DNA from 2 places in the Actinocatenispora thailandica genome. Region 1 is predicted to be linked to the other one. Evidence: riboswitches for the same ligand, from Rfam matches in the RefSeq annotation. Region 1 holds a riboswitch; the other holds the start of a gene.
The links. Region 1 has a riboswitch for cyclic di-AMP ahead of Athai_RS00095 (C40 family peptidase). Riboswitches for the same ligand answer to the same signal wherever they lie in the genome.
Positions count from the first base shown of each region.

Region 2: another riboswitch for cyclic di-AMP. It lies ahead of Athai_RS21215 (C40 family peptidase); the one in region 1 lies ahead of Athai_RS00095 (C40 family peptidase).

Region 1 is NZ_AP023355.1:16,816-24,134, reverse strand. Features, by position in the region: gene Athai_RS00110 (FtsX-like permease family protein) at 1-344, shown strand, start outside; gene Athai_RS00105 (aminotransferase family protein) at 438-1,679, opposite strand; gene Athai_RS00100 (aldo/keto reductase) at 1,749-2,927, opposite strand; cyclic di-AMP (ydaO/yuaA leader) riboswitch at 3,359-3,530, shown strand; gene Athai_RS00095 (C40 family peptidase) at 3,542-4,540, shown strand; gene Athai_RS00090 (putative bifunctional diguanylate cyclase/phosphodiesterase) at 4,835-7,129, opposite strand.
Region 2 is NZ_AP023355.1:4,769,559-4,776,877, forward strand. Features, by position in the region: partial or broken gene Athai_RS21195 (formylglycine-generating enzyme family protein) at 1-130, opposite strand, end outside; gene Athai_RS21200 (STAS domain-containing protein) at 536-901, shown strand; gene Athai_RS21205 (hypothetical protein) at 1,110-1,661, shown strand; gene uppS (polyprenyl diphosphate synthase) at 1,802-2,560, shown strand; cyclic di-AMP (ydaO/yuaA leader) riboswitch at 2,778-2,928, shown strand; gene Athai_RS21215 (C40 family peptidase) at 2,940-3,923, shown strand; gene Athai_RS21220 (hypothetical protein) at 4,023-6,410, opposite strand; partial or broken gene Athai_RS21225 (TetR/AcrR family transcriptional regulator) at 6,859-7,319, shown strand, end outside.

The sequences.
Region 1 (7,319 bases):
CCCTCGTGCTGCACGCGCTGGTCACCACGGCACCGGGGGTCGTGATCGCGGCGCTGGTCGGGATGTTCACCGGGCGCGCCATCGTCCCGAGCTACGACGTCACCCAAGCGGCCGGCGTCTACTGCGTGGACCACGGCTCCGTCGAGCCGTGCTACGGCGCCGACTCGAAGCAGCTCCGGCACCTCACGCTGCCGGAGCTGCACGTGCACGTCACGGCGGCGGTGCCGTGGGGGCAGGTCGGCCTCATCGTGGGGATCGCCCTGGCCGCCGTGGCCGGTACCGCACTGCTGAGCCTGTCGTTCCTGCGCGTCAGCACCCGGATCGAGGACCTCCGGACCGGGTGATGCTCCGGCCGGGTCGCCGCCGTCCGGTGGCCCGGTCACAGCTGGCCGCCTCCGGACCGCCTGGCTACAGCCGGCCAGCCACCGGGCACCGGGTCAGCGGCGGAGGTCGGTGAGGGCGGCCCAGATGCCGTCGGTGAGCAGGTGCACCTCGTCGTCGGACATCACGAAGGCCGGGGAGACCTGGATCGCGCCGGCGCCGACGGCCCGGGTCGACACCGCCTGCTTGCGCAGCCCCTTGACCAGCTGCGGGGCCAGCGCCGGCTCGGTCAGCTGGACCGCGGCGACCGCGCCGACGCCGGCCCGTACCTCGGCGACCAGGTCGTGCTCGGTCAACCGGGCGAGCTGCTTGGCCAGGGTGGACTCCAGCCGCTTCGACTCGCTGAGCAGCTGCTCGCGCTCCACCAGGTCCAGGTTGCGCAGCGCCACCGCGCACGCCGCCGGATGCCCCGAGTACGTGTAGCCGTGCCGCCACCAGACCCCGGCGCCGGGGCGGAAGAACGGCTCGGCGACGTGCTCGGCGGCGATCACCGCGCCGAGCGGCAGATAACCGGAGGTGATGCCCTTCGCGCAGGTGATCAGGTCGGGTTCCAGGTGGAACCGGGTACTCGCGAACCAGTCGCCGCCGATCCGGCCGAACCCGGTGACCACCTCGTCGGCGACGAACAGCACGCCGTACTCGCGGCAGACCTGCCGGGCGGCGGCGAGGTAGCCCTCGGCCGGCGGGTACACGCCGCCGGCGCCGATCACCGGCTCGCAGAAGAACGCGGCGACCCGGCCGGGGCCGATCCGTTCGATGGTGGCCCGCAGCTCGTCCACCGAGTCCCGGTCGACCACCGCGGTGTCGGGCATCAGCTCGCCGTAGTCGGCCCGGTTGCCCGCGATGCCGGCGAGCGCGGTACCGGCCACGTGCATCCCGTGGTACGCGTTGGTCCGGGAGATGAGCACCGTGCGCTCGGGCGCGCCCAGCTCGTGCCAGTAGCGGCGGACGAGCTTGGCCGCGGTGTCGACCGAGTCCGAACCGCCGGAGGTGAAGAAGACCTTCGCGTTCGGCATCGGCGCGAGCGAGGCGACCCGCTCGGCCGCCTCGATGGTGGTACGCACCGCGATGTCGCCGAACGACGAGTACGCGGCGAGGCTGCGCAGCTGGTCGGCCGCCGCCTCGGCCAGCTCGCGCCGGCCGTGCCCGACGTTGGCGAACCACAGGCCGGCGGTCGCGTCCAGGTAGCGGCGGTCGTTCTCGTCGAACACCCACACGCCCTCGCCGCGGGAGAGCACGAACTCCCCCGCCGACTCGACGTCGCCCATGTCCGCGAACGGATGCCAGAACGCGCCCATCGTCATCCCCCTCGTGCCCGGCGTTGCGGCCGACCGTACCGCGCGACCGGCGCCGTGCTGCGGGACGGGTTACGACGGCTCGGCGAGCAGGTCGCCGCGCGGCTGGTCCACGGTGACCTGGTACGCCCCGCCCTCGACCGGCACCGGGCGTTCCGTCGCCGGCGCCCCGGGCGGATCCGGCGGTACCGGCGCGGTCCCGGGCGCCGCGGCCGGCGGGTCCGGGTCGGCCGGCAACGGTGGCCGGGTCGGGCCGGTACCGGCGCCGGACCGTTCGATCGCCTCGGCGATCTCGTCCAGGTCCTCGGCGTCCAGCGTCTCGGTGGCCGCCGGCAGCCACCCCGCCACCTGGTCGGGCCGGCGGGCGCCGACGATCGCGGCGGTCACCCCGGGCCACGCCAGCGTCCAGGCGACCGCGACGGTGGCGAGGGTACGGCCCCGGCGGTGCGCGACGTCGCCCATCCGGCGGCCCAGGTCGAGGTTGCGGTCCAGCGCGGCGCCGATGAAGTCGCCGTCGCCGCGGCGCCAGTCGTCGGCGGGCAACGCGGCCACCCGTTCCCGGGTGAACGTGCCGGTCAGCAACCCGCACTGCATCGGGCTGGCGGCGAGCACCCCGACCTCGTTCGCGGCGCACCAGTCGAGCAGGCCGTCGGCGGCCTCCCGGTCGATCGCGGAGAACGGCGGCTGCGCCGCGTCCGGCCGGCCCAGCGCGGCGGCGGCGGTCAGCCCGGCGGTGTGCTGGCTGCACAGCCCGATCGCCCGGACCTTGCCCTCGCGGCGCAGGTCGAGCAGCGTCTGCCAGGTCTCGGCGAGCGGCACCCCGGCCGCGCGGGGCCAGTGCAGCTGGTACAGGTCGATGCGCTCGACGCCGAGCCGGCGCAGCGAACCCTCCAGGTCACGCCGCAGGTGCTTCGGCGCACCGGCGGCGCGCGGCGGGCGGGTCCGGTCCGTCTCGTCCCAGCTCAGGCCGCACTTGGTGAACAGGTACGGCCGGTCCGCCTCGGGGTACGGGGCGAGCGCGGCGGCCACGACCTGCTCGGCGTGGCCCAGCCCGTACACCGGTGCGGTGTCGATCCAGTTGACGCCGTGGTCGACGGCGTACCGGATCGCCGCGACCGAGTCGTCGTCGTCCTGCCGCCCCCAGCCGTACGCGTAGCCCGCGCCGCCGAGCGCCCAGGTGCCGAAGCCCACCCGGGTGACGTGCAGGTCGGTACGACCCAGCCGGCGGGTCGGCAGATCGCTGGCGGGCATCGAGTGCCACCTCCTCGCCCCGGACGCCGCCGCGTGCCCCACGTCGCCGCGTCGCCGTCACCCCCTCACCCTGGCGCACCGGGGCGCCTGTCGTACCGGGATTCTGCGGATCGGCAAACGGTTGGTGGTACGGCCATCGCGGAGCGCAGCATCGCCCGGAGTGCTGTGGCGCTTCCCACATGGCGGACCGCGGGCCGGCCGCAGCGGCCGGTGATTTACCTGGTGGTGGCGGTCTCCTGGGCAGCTTCTCGGCCGGCCACTCGTAACGGCACGATAACGGGTTCGTTACCCAAGGTGTCCGCACACGGGAGCACGGCCCACCGCCGACAGGCCGACGAAGCCAAACAGATCACGCAGGGTTGAACGGCACTCGGCGGTATCCGTACTCTTGGGCGGTCCGGTCGGGAGTCTGCCACCAAACCGGTGGCGCCGAACGGGCACCGCCGAGTCGTCACTCGGCGAGCCGGGGATCCAACGGGCGCCGTTCGCGGCGCCCATCCGGGGTGAATCGGCCAGCTCTCGGTGAGAGCCGGCGGTAGGGCGAACTCACTTCTTCCCGCCCGAACCCGTCAGCTAACCCGGTAGGCGGTTGCGGGAGAAGGAGTGAGCTACTGGTGTCAGTAGCGGGGACTGTTGCGCGCCCAACCCGGCGCGCGCTTGCTTTGCTCGCCGCCGCCCTCTGCGCCACCGTCGGCGTCGGCCTGATCGGCCCGACCGCCGCGCACGCGGACCCGTCCGCCTCGCAGCTGGAACACGGCATGGACTCGACCTGGTCCAAGTTGGAGGCCAACGGCGAGAAGCTGAAGCAGAACGAGGACGCGCTCGCGAAGAACGAGAAGAAGTCCCGTGAGCTGAGCAAGCAGATCGCGCCGCTGAAGAAGAAGGTCGACGCGATGTACAAGGAGGTCGGCACCTACGCGGCCGCCGCCTACCGGGGCGGCAACCTGTCCGCCCTCAACTCGATGCTGAAGTACGGCTCGCCCACCACCATGCTCGACCAGATGGCGACGCTGGACCGGATGGCCGCCGACCAGCACGCCAAGGTCGCGAGGTACGAGTCGGCGAAGAAGAAGCTGGACGCCTCGAAGGCGAAGTACGACAAGCTCATCGCGAGCAACAAGGCGCAGGCCAAGAAGCTCTCCGCGGAGAAGAAGAAGCTCAAGTCCGACATGGACACCATGGAGAAGCAGTGGATGAAGACGGCGGCGGCCCGGAAGAACACCGGGACCCAGCTGCCGCAGATGCCGTACATCCCCGGGCCGGGCGGCGTCGCCGTGCGCTACGCGATCAACCACCTCGGCGACCCGTACGTGTGGGCGACGGCGGGGCCGAACACCTTCGACTGCTCCGGCCTGACCTCGGCCTCCTGGGCCGCGGCCGGCGTGCACATGCGGGCGTACACCTACAGCCAGTACGCGGCCTTCCCGCACGTCACCCGCGACCAGTTGCAGCCCGGTGACCTGGTGTTCTACAACGGCGGCGAGCACGTCGCCATCTACATCGGCCGGTACGACGGCACGAGCTACGTGATCCACGCACCGCAGCCCGGTGAGTACGTCAAGGTGTCCACGCTCGACTACCCCGGTTCCTGGTACGGGGCGGTTCGACCCTGACGCCGCGACACACGACTCGGTAGCCACCGAGGAGGGCCGTCCCCGCCACCACGTGGGGGTCGGCCCTCACCCTTTCCACGGCCGGACCAGCGTGTCCGGTGGCCCCGGCGGGCCGCCCTGCTGACCGGCGGCCCTGCTGACCGGCGCATCCCGCGGCCCTCCCGAGCCGGAGGCATCCCGCGGCCGTCCCGGGCCGGCGCATCCCACGGCCGTCCCGGGCCGGGGAATCCTGCGGCCCCCTGGGCCGGAGGCAACCCTCGGCACTCCCGTCCGGGGGTCGGCGGCGTCGTCGGGTCAGCGCTGGCCGTTGCGTTCCGCGACGAGCCGGGCGGTGATCGCCTCCGGGGCACCGGGGCGGGCGAAGTGCCACCCCTGCCCGACGTCGCAGCCGAACTCGCGGAGCCGGCTGGCCTGCCCGACGGTCTCCACGCCCTCGGCGATCACGGTGAGGTCGAGCGCGTGCGCCAACTCCACCAGCGTCTCCACGATGCGTTCGTCCACCGGGTCCGGCCCACCGACACCGTTGTCGGTCGCGTCGGCCATCCCGGACACGAACGAGCCGGCGATCTTGAGCGCGTGCACCGGCAGCCGGCGCAGGTAGGCGAGGTTGGAGTAGCCGGTACCGAAGTCGTCGATGGCGAGCCGGACACCCATGTCGGTCAGCGCGTGCAGGGCCCGCAGCGGCTCCGCGGCCGGCCCCATGATCGCGCTCTCGGTCAGCTCCAGCACGAGCCGGTCGGCCGGCAGGCCGGTACTCGACAGCACCTCGGACACCTCGTCGGTCAGGTGCTTCTCGTGCGCCTGCCGGACCGCGAGGTTGACGCTGACGAAGAAGTCGTCGGCGGCGATCTCCTGCCAGCGCTGCGCCTGCTCGCAGGCCGAGCGCAGCACCCAGCGGCCGAGCGGCACGATCGCCCCGGTCTCCTCGGCCAGGTTGATGAACCGGTCCGGCGGCAGCCAGCCGAGTTCCGGGTGCCGCCAGCGGACCAGCGCCTCCACCCCGCGCAGCCGGTCGTCGGCCAACCCCACGAGCGGCTGGTACTCGACCACGAACTCGCCGTGCTCGACGGCGGCGGGCATCGCGGCGGCGAGCGAGTAGCGGGCCACCTCCCGCGCGTGCCGGTCCGGGTCGAACACCGCGAGCCGATCGGTGCCCTCCGACTTCGCCCAGTACAGGGTGGTGTCGGCGGCCTGCATCAGGTCGGCCGCGGTGAACCGGTCGGCGATCCGGTCTACCACCCCGACGCAGGCGGACACCGACAGTTCGTGCCCGCCGACCCGCAGCGGATCGTGCAGCGCGGCGAGGGCCCGTTCGGCACACCGCACCGGCTCGGAGTCCGGGTCGTCGATGAGGATGACGAACTCGTCCCCGCCGGTCCGGGCGACGAGGCAGCCGGTCTGCCGCAGCGCCAGGTCGAGCCGCTGGGCGACCGCGACGAGCACCCCGTCACCGGTCTCGTGCCCGTACGAGTCGTTGACCGCCTTGAAGCCGTCCAGGTCGAGGTAGCAGAGCCCGACACCGCCGGCGGAGCCGGCCAAGCCAGTGCCGCCGGCGGAGCCGGCCAGCCCAGTACCGCCGGCGGAGCCGGCCAGCCCAGTACCGCCGGCGGAGCCGGCCAAGCCAGTGCCGCCGGCGGAGCCGGCCAGCCCAGTGCCGCCGGCCGACCCGGTACCGCCGTTCCGGCCGGGGTCGCCGGTGCCGCCCTCCTTGCCGGTGAGCATCTCGTCCAGCCGCTTGAGCAGCAGTTCCCGGTTCGCCAGCCCGGTCAGCGGGTCGTGCCAGGCCTGGTACTCCAGCCTCGCCTCCAGCAGCCGCCGCTCGGTGGAGTCCTCGATCATGGCGACCGCGTACTGGTGCCCGGCCGGCGCCTCGATCATGGTCAGCGTGATCCGACCCCAGACCAGCGCGCCGTCCCGGCCGGAGAACCGCCGCTCCAGCTGCACCGGGGTCGGCGCGCCGGCGAACAGCCCGGCCACCGCGGAGCGGACCGCCGCGGCGTCCTGCGGGTGGGCGTACTCGTCGAGGTCGTGGCCGGCGAGCTGGTCGGGTTCGCGGCCGAGCAGGTCGGCGAGCGCCTGGTTGGCGTCCGCGATGTGGTGCTCGTCGTCGATCAGCGCGATGCCGATCGCCGCCTCGCTGAACACCGCCTGGAACCGGGCCTGGCTGACCGACAGCGCCTGTTCGGCCTGCCGGCGCGCGTCGACCAGGGCCAGCCGGATCGACTCCTGTTCGGCGAGGGTGCGCTCGCGCAGCGCGGCGGCGAACCCGTCGGCGAGCGCGGCGCGGATCTCCCGGCGCCGTTTGGGGGTACCGGCGGTCGCGGTGAGCGGGTCGGCGGTGAGCAGCGTGAGGGTGAGGCCGAGCGCGCCGGAGTCGGTGACGTCCGCGGCGACCAGTGCGGCGCCGACCTGCCGGGCCTGCTCCGGGTCGAACGTGTCGGCGTGGTGCAGCGCGACGATCCGATCGGACAGGTCGGCGAGGTAGCCGACCAGTTCGTCGGACGACATCGGGACAAACGCGCGGTCGGCGATGCCCCGGGCCCAACGCTTGGTGAACCGGGTTCGCCGCGCGTCGACCTCCCTCGTCACGCCGAGCACCCCCCTGCGACCGGCTCGGTGCGGGTCGCGTGTGAATGAGAATACGACCGGAAACGAACCATGGAATGTCACAAGGGTTTACCGATCGATCCGATGGTTGAACGGGCGCTACGCGCAGAAGTGGCACGCGCGCGCACCGGTACCACCCTCACCGTGTGCGGGTTTTCGGCCCCGCAGGGCA
Region 2 (7,319 bases), 4.8 Mb from region 1:
CGACCAACCCGCCGAACCGGGGCCGGCCGGGCCCGCCGGCGGCGGGCCGCGGCGCCGGGTCACGGTGCCCGTCCGGCCTGGTCGGCGCGCAACAGCTGGGCGTCTGGTCGGAGTCTCGCGTCGTGCTCATCACCGCCATTGTCGTCCCCGGCACCCGCACCCGGGCAGCGCACCGGTCAGCGGGCCAGCTGGAGCAGGACGATGCCGCCGACCGCGACGGCGGTGACCCCATCCGGCCCCGGCACCGCGAACACCCGCCTCGGCTGGTTCGTGCCGTCTTCGGCCTCGCCGACCGGCTGCGCGGGCCTCGTCCCGTCCGGAGCGTGCCCGTTCGGCCGGCGCGTGCCGTACCCTCACCGTGACGTCGGACGGTACCCGGTTGGTGCGTTTGCTCCCCGCAAGTTCTGCCGCGGCAACCCGTTAGGAACTGCCCGTCGGCGGGTAGGAGACACTGTGTTGTCCGGCAGCTCAGGGAGAATCGGGACATGGCGATGACGACGGGAATGCTTCGTACCGCAGGGCTGGGGCCCGGCCGATGAGCCGCCCGACGTTCGAGCTGGCCCGCGCCGACCGGGACGACCTCGCCGTGCTCACCGTGTCCGGCGACATCGACGTGGACACCGCGTGGCGGCTGCGCGAGGAGCTGACCACCGCGCTCGCCGAGCGCGATGCCGTGGTCGAGATGTCCGGCGTCGACTTCCTCGACTCCACCGGGCTCGGCGTCCTGGTCGCCGGTTACCAGCAGGGTCGCAACTCCGGGCACCGGCTGGCGATCGCCGCCGCGCCGCGACGGGTGCTGGACATCCTGGAGCTGACCCAGCTCACCACGATCTTCAACCTCTACCCCGACCTGGACGCGGCGATCGAGGCGCTGCTCGGGTCCGCCTCCAGCGCCGGCTGACCGACCCGCCGGCACCGCGTGCGGGCAGGAACCCGGCGCCGCCGGCCGCACACCGGGTGGCACGAATCCGCGATGGCCCGGCCGGTGGTGCTCTGGCACTGTTGGCCTCAGCAACGGATCGCGACCGGCGACACCGTCGCAGCCAACGGCCCCGCGGCAGCGCGGGATCTCGACCTCCCGCGCACGCGGGTTCTTCATGGAGGGGACCATGAGCGACTTCGACAGCGGCGACAGTTCGGTCGACGTCAACGGCGACGGCGTGGCCGACGACGTGATCGTCGAGCAGCACACCGACGGCACCGAGACGATGATCGTCGACACCGACCACGACGGCGTGGCGGACATGGTGATGGTCGACACCGACGGCGACGGCGTCGCCAACGAGGTCTTCTACGACACCGACGGCGACGGCCGGCTCGACACCGAGGTCGTCGACAGCAACGGCGACGGCACCGCCGACACCGTCTACGCCGACCGCAACGGTGACGGCCACGTCGACCTGGTGGGTCGGGACACCGACGGCGACGGCAACGTCGACCAGGTCGTCGCGGACCAGAACTACGACGGCACCGCCGACACCTACGCGGTGGACAGCAACGGCGACGGCACCCTGGACCAGGTCGGCGTGGACCGGGACGAGAACGGCAGCATCGACGCGGTCGCCACCGACACCGACGGCGACGGCACGCTGGACACCGTGCACTACTCCGACGGCGTGAGCGACCCGGACGACCCGACGCTGAACCCGTTCGCGCGCTGACCGGTCACCCGCGCTGAGCGGGATCCGCCGGCCGCGTTGCACCACCGGGAGGCCCGGCACCGCTGCTGCGGTGCCGGGCCTTCCGCGTACCGGCACGGCTTCTTCGCCGAATGCACACATCTGCCTGGTTGGCTGGTCCGATGACGCCACGCAACCTGCTGTATCGCCTCTACGAGCGGCGGCTGCGCGCCTCGCTCGGCCGCACGACCCGCCCGGCGCACGTCGGCCTGATCATGGACGGCAACCGGCGCTGGGCCCGTGCCGCCGGGCTGGCCAGCGTCAGCATGGGACATCAGGCCGGCGCCGACCACATCGACGACCTGCTCGACTGGTGCACCGAACTGGGTATCGAGCACGTCACCGTGTTCGTCGCCTCCACCGAGAACCTGGCCCGGCGCGACCAGGGCGAGCTCGACTTCCTGATGCGCACCATCGAGCAGCGCGCGAGCACCCCGCGGGCCGGCTGGCGGCTGCGGGTGGCGGGCCGGCTGGAGCTGCTGCCGGACTCGACCGCGCACGCCTTGAAGCTCGCCGCCGACCAGGGGCCGGGCACCGGGCCGTGCCTGACGATCGCGATCGGGTACGGCGGCCGCCAGGAGCTGGTGGACGCCTTCCGGTCGCTGCTCACCGACGCCGCGGCGGCCGGTACCGGGATGGACGAGCTGGCCGCCACGCTGTCCGCCGACGACATCGCGGCGCACCTGTACACCGCCGACCTGCCGGACCCGGACCTCGTCATCCGTACCAGCGGCGAGCGGCGACTCTCCGGCTTCCTGCTGTGGCAGTCCGCCTATTCCGAGCTGTACTTCTGCGACGTCTACTGGCCGGCGTTCCGCCGGGTGGACTTCCTGCGCGCGCTCCGCTCGTACGCGGAGCGCCAGCGCCGCTTCGGTGCGTGACGAACGCACGGTCACACCGCGCCGCCCTGCGACCACGGTGCGGCGCGTCGATTCCTGTTCGTACCAACGGATCGACGCGCTGCGCAGTCGCGTCCGGACGGTCCGTCAAAGTGCTGTGGGGATGGTCACCGCGCCGATCGCGACGGCGTTGACCGCGGCGCCGGAACGGCTACCGTAACGGGGTCGTTCGGCCCCCTGCCGCCCCGTCGGGCAGCTCCGGACGGCACCGCCGAGTCGCCGCCAGGCGAGCCGAGGACCCACCCGTACCACGGGGTGAATCCGGGGCCATGGACAGGCCACAGTCCCGGTAGGGCGCTCTTCCCGCCCGAACCCGTCAGCTAACCCGGTAGGCGGTCTGAGGAAGAAGGGCGCAGACCCGATGGACACAGCACACCCGAGGTGGGCGTCGCTGCGCACGATCGGACTGGCCGCGGTCGCGGCCGCTGCGGTGGCCGCCGCAGCCCTCGTCGGTACCACGCCGGCACACGGCGCGCCGTCGCAGGCCGATCTGGAGCAGCAGATCAAGCAGCAGTCGACCCAGTTCGACAAGGTGGTCGAGCAGTACAACAAGATCACCGAAGAGCAGAAGAAGACGAAGAAGCGCATCGCCGCGGTGGACAAGCAGCTCAAACCGCTGTCCGGCAAGGTCGCCACCGCGCAGAAGCAGGTCGACGCGATCGCCGCCGCCGCGTACAAGGGTGGCCCGGCCACCGCCTGGAACGCGGTGCTCAACGGCAGTTCCAGCGACACGCTGAACAACATCGCCACGCTCAACCGGCTCAGCGCGCAGCAGTCCGGCGAGATCCGCTCGCTGATCACCGCGAAGCGCAAGCTCGACGGGCAGCACAAGGAGCTCGCCGCGCTCTACGCCAAGCAGAGCAAGCAGATCAAGGACCTGAAGAAGAAGAAGGCGTCGATCTCGGCCAAGGTCGACAAGCTCAAGAAACTGCGCGAGCAGGCGTACGGCAGCGCCACCGAGACCGCCGGCACCGGCTCCGGGCAGACCCCGCCGAACGTGTCCGGGCGCGCCGGCGCGGTCGTCGACTTCGCGTACGCGCAGCTCGGCAAGCCGTACGCGTGGGCCGCGGCCGGGCCCAACTCGTACGACTGCTCCGGGCTGACGCTCGCCGCCTGGGCGCAGGCCGGGGTGAGCCTGCCGCACGTCGCGGCCGACCAGTACAACCAGATCACGCACATCAGCCGGAGCCAGATCGCACCGGGTGACCTGGTGTTCTACGAGAACCTCGGGCACGTGGCGATCTACGTCGGCAACGACAAGGTGATCCACGCGCCGACGTTCGGCGAGGTGGTCAAGGTGTCGTCGATCGACATGATGCCGGTCTACGGCATCGGTCGCCCCTGATCGCAGCACCCCGACGGCCGGTCCCCCGCGACGGGGTACCGGCCGTCCTGCGTCCGGGCTGCCGGCCAGCCGGCGACCTCCGGCCGGCCGCACGCGGCCTCAGGCCAGCACGGAGTCCAGGAGCGGAACCAGCCGCCGGTTGAGCGCGGCCATCGTGGCGCGCACCGCGGCCTGCCGCGGATCGCCGCTGGCCACCGCCGACCCGACCAACCGCTCCGCCGTGTCACCGGCGAGCAGCACCAGCACGACCACCACCACCCGGCACGGGCCGGCCGTCACCACGTCGACGTGTTCGACGGCGCACCGGGCCCGCCCGGCGACCAGCACCCCGACCGCGTCGGCGGTGGCCTGCGCCGCCACCCGCAGCAGGTACGGGTCGAGCGCCGGGCCGCCGGCCCGGCCCACCGCCCGTACCCCGTCGGCGGTCAGGCACACCTCCACCGCGCATTCGGACCCGGCGGTGGCGACCTGGATGCGTTCGATGACCGCCCGCGGATCCCCGGTACGGCCGGGCGAGCGCAGCGCGGGCGCGTTGTCGGCGCCCGCAGCCCGGTCCAGCTCGGCGCGATCGTCCGGTGCGGTGTCCAGCTCGGCGTCGGCGTCGGCGTCGGCGACGGTGAGCCGGGCCTCCACCCCGAGCCGGTCGCGCAGCGCGTCGCCGGCGGCTGCGGTGATCTCGTCCGCGTCCACCCCGTCCGCCACGTCCAGCCGCAGCGTACGGCCGCCGGAGGCGTCGGTGCGCAGGTCGGCACCGCGCACCCCGGGCACGTCCCGCACCGCGGCCAGCACGCTCTCCGCATCCACCCGGGTGGGGGCGGCGAGCACCGGCGTCTCGGTGGTCGGCGCGTCCGCACCGCCGCGTCCCGCCGGCCGTGCCCCGGCGCCCGGCCGGTCCGGCTCCGCACGGGCGGCGGCCCCGGCCGGGGTCGCGGGCTCCGGCGCGGGGCGCGCGGCGAGGTCGGTGGGCTGCTGCGGCGCTGTCGGAGCGGCGCCGGCGTGCCGGCCGGGCCGCGACGCCCGCACCGCGTCGATGGCGGACTGCACCCGCGGCGGGACGGCCCACGTCCCGTCCTCGGCCGACGCGGCGTGCCGGCCGAACGGATCCGCCGGCGTGCCGGACGGCTCGGCCGCGGCCGGGTCGGCACCACCCGCCGCCCCGAACGACGGTGTCGCGCCGGCGGCGGGTGCCGCCGAGGACGGGTACGGCGAGGTGAACTCCGGTGCCTCCGGCGTTGCCAGGTACGGCAGCGCCGAGGTCGACCCGTCCGGCGCCGCCGGGTACGACGGGGCCACCGAGGCGGGTGCCTGCGGGTCGGCCGGGTGCTGCGGGTACGACGTCGGCGGCGCACCGCGGCCCGGCCGGGCCGACGGCTCCGCCGCACCGGTACCCGGCTGGCCGGCGGCCGGCCCCTCGCCCGGCGGTACCGGATCGGGGCGCGGCGGCTCGGCACCGGCCGGCCCGCTGCCGGGACCGAACCCCGATCCGGCCTGCCCTGTCCCGGCCGGCCGCCGCCCGGTGGGCGGTTCCAGTCGTGGGGGGAGCGGCCCCAGCCGTACCGGCAGCGCCGGTGCCGGTTCCTCCGGACCGGCCGGGGTGTGCCGGGTGGTCGGTTCGAAGCCGAACATGGTGGGCCCGTCCGCCGGCGCCGGATCGGTGTCCGGATGCGCGTGCCGGGCCCGCCGCGCGGTCGGCATGGCCGGTGCCGCGGACCGCTGGCCGGTGGTTTCGGACCCGGCGGACCACTGGCCGGCCGGCTCGGGCGCGGCGGCCCACTGGCCGGACGGTTCGGCCGACGCTGGCCACTGGCCGGACGGTTCGGCCGACGGCGCCGAGCCGGGCTGCTGCGTCGCGGGCTGCCCCGGTTGCCCGGCGGGCGCGCCCCACTGCTGAGGCGGTTCGGGCAGCGCCAGCCAGTCGTCCGCCTGGTCTGCCGGCGGTGCCGGCCAGCCGTTCGGCTGCTCGGTGGTCGGGGCCTGCGGTGCCGGTAGCTGGCCGGCGGCGTGGGGCGCGAGCCAGGAGCCGCCCTGGCCCGGCGCGGACCACTGCCCGGAGGGCTCCGCGGCGGCCGGCCACTGGCCGGGCGGCTCGGCGGCGGACCACTGGCCCGGCGGCTCGGCGGCGGACCACTGGCCCGGCGGCTCGGCCGGCGGCCACGGGCCGGCCGAGGCAGGTGGCGGCGGCTCGGTGGGTTCGGGGGAGGTCCACTGCGGCACCGCCCCGGGCGCGCCGAACGCGGCCGGCATCTGTCCGAGGACCGGGGTCTGAGTGGTGTCGTCCCGGCCGTGCCGGCGCCGGGGCCGCGGCGGCGCCGGTGGCTCGGCCGGCTCGGGTTCGGGCCGCTGGTGCCGGCGGGAGAGCCGCGCGGTCGTCTCGGTGTCCGGCGCGCCCGGCGACTCGGCGGGCACCGGCGGCCACGGACCGATCCGGTAGCCGCGCGAACCGGAGTCGTCCGGCGCCGGCGGATCTGGTCTGGTCGGCTCGTACACCCGCACGCTCCCCACCCGGTTGTCCCGTTCTCGGCCACACCGGCTCGGCCGGACGGGCCGCGTCCGTGCCACCCGCCTGCGCGGGTCGACTGCCGGAGCGGCGTTCCCGCCGGTGTCCGCCGATTGTGCCGGATCGGCGAACATTATGCGCCGCTGGCTCGGCCTGGCACAGCGACGGCGGCCGCACCGGCGCCACGGCAAGGTTACCGGTCGGTACCGGAAGATCACGATCGTCCGGCCCCGGACGGCGCACAGCGACTCGTCCGGTACTGCGCGGGTCCGGAGGGGACGCTCCCGGACTCCGTTAGGCTCACAGGGAACAGCCGGCCATGGACCGCACCGCAGCCCCGCGACGTGGCCGGGTCCGCCGCAGCAAAGCGAGGCCACTCATGCGGGCAGACGTTCCACCCACGGTCGGGGAAGCTTCGATCGAGCGGCAGGTGTCGGCATGACCGCCCACCCCGGCCCGGCGCGCTCCGGTGCGACCCGACCGCAGCCGGTCCGGATGCCGCGGTCGCAGCGCCGCGCACAGTTGCTCGCCGCCGCCCAGGAGGTGTTCGTCGCGCAGGGCTACCACGCTGCCGCGATGGACGACATCGCCGAGCGCGCCGGCGTCTCCAAGCCGGTGCTGTACCAGCACTTCCCGGCAAGCTGGAGCTCTACCTCGCGCTGCTGGACACGCACTGCGACGCGCTGGTCAGCCGGGTCCGCGACGCGATGGCCGCGACCAGCGACAACAAGGTGCGGGTGGCCGGCGCCATGCAGGCCTACTTCGACTTCGTCGACGGCGAGGGCGAGGCGTACCGGCTGGTCTTCGAGTCCGACCTGCGCAACGACCCGGCGGTCGCCGAGCGGGTGGAGCGTGCCGAGCGCGGCTGCATCGAGGCGGTGACCGAGACGATCATGGCC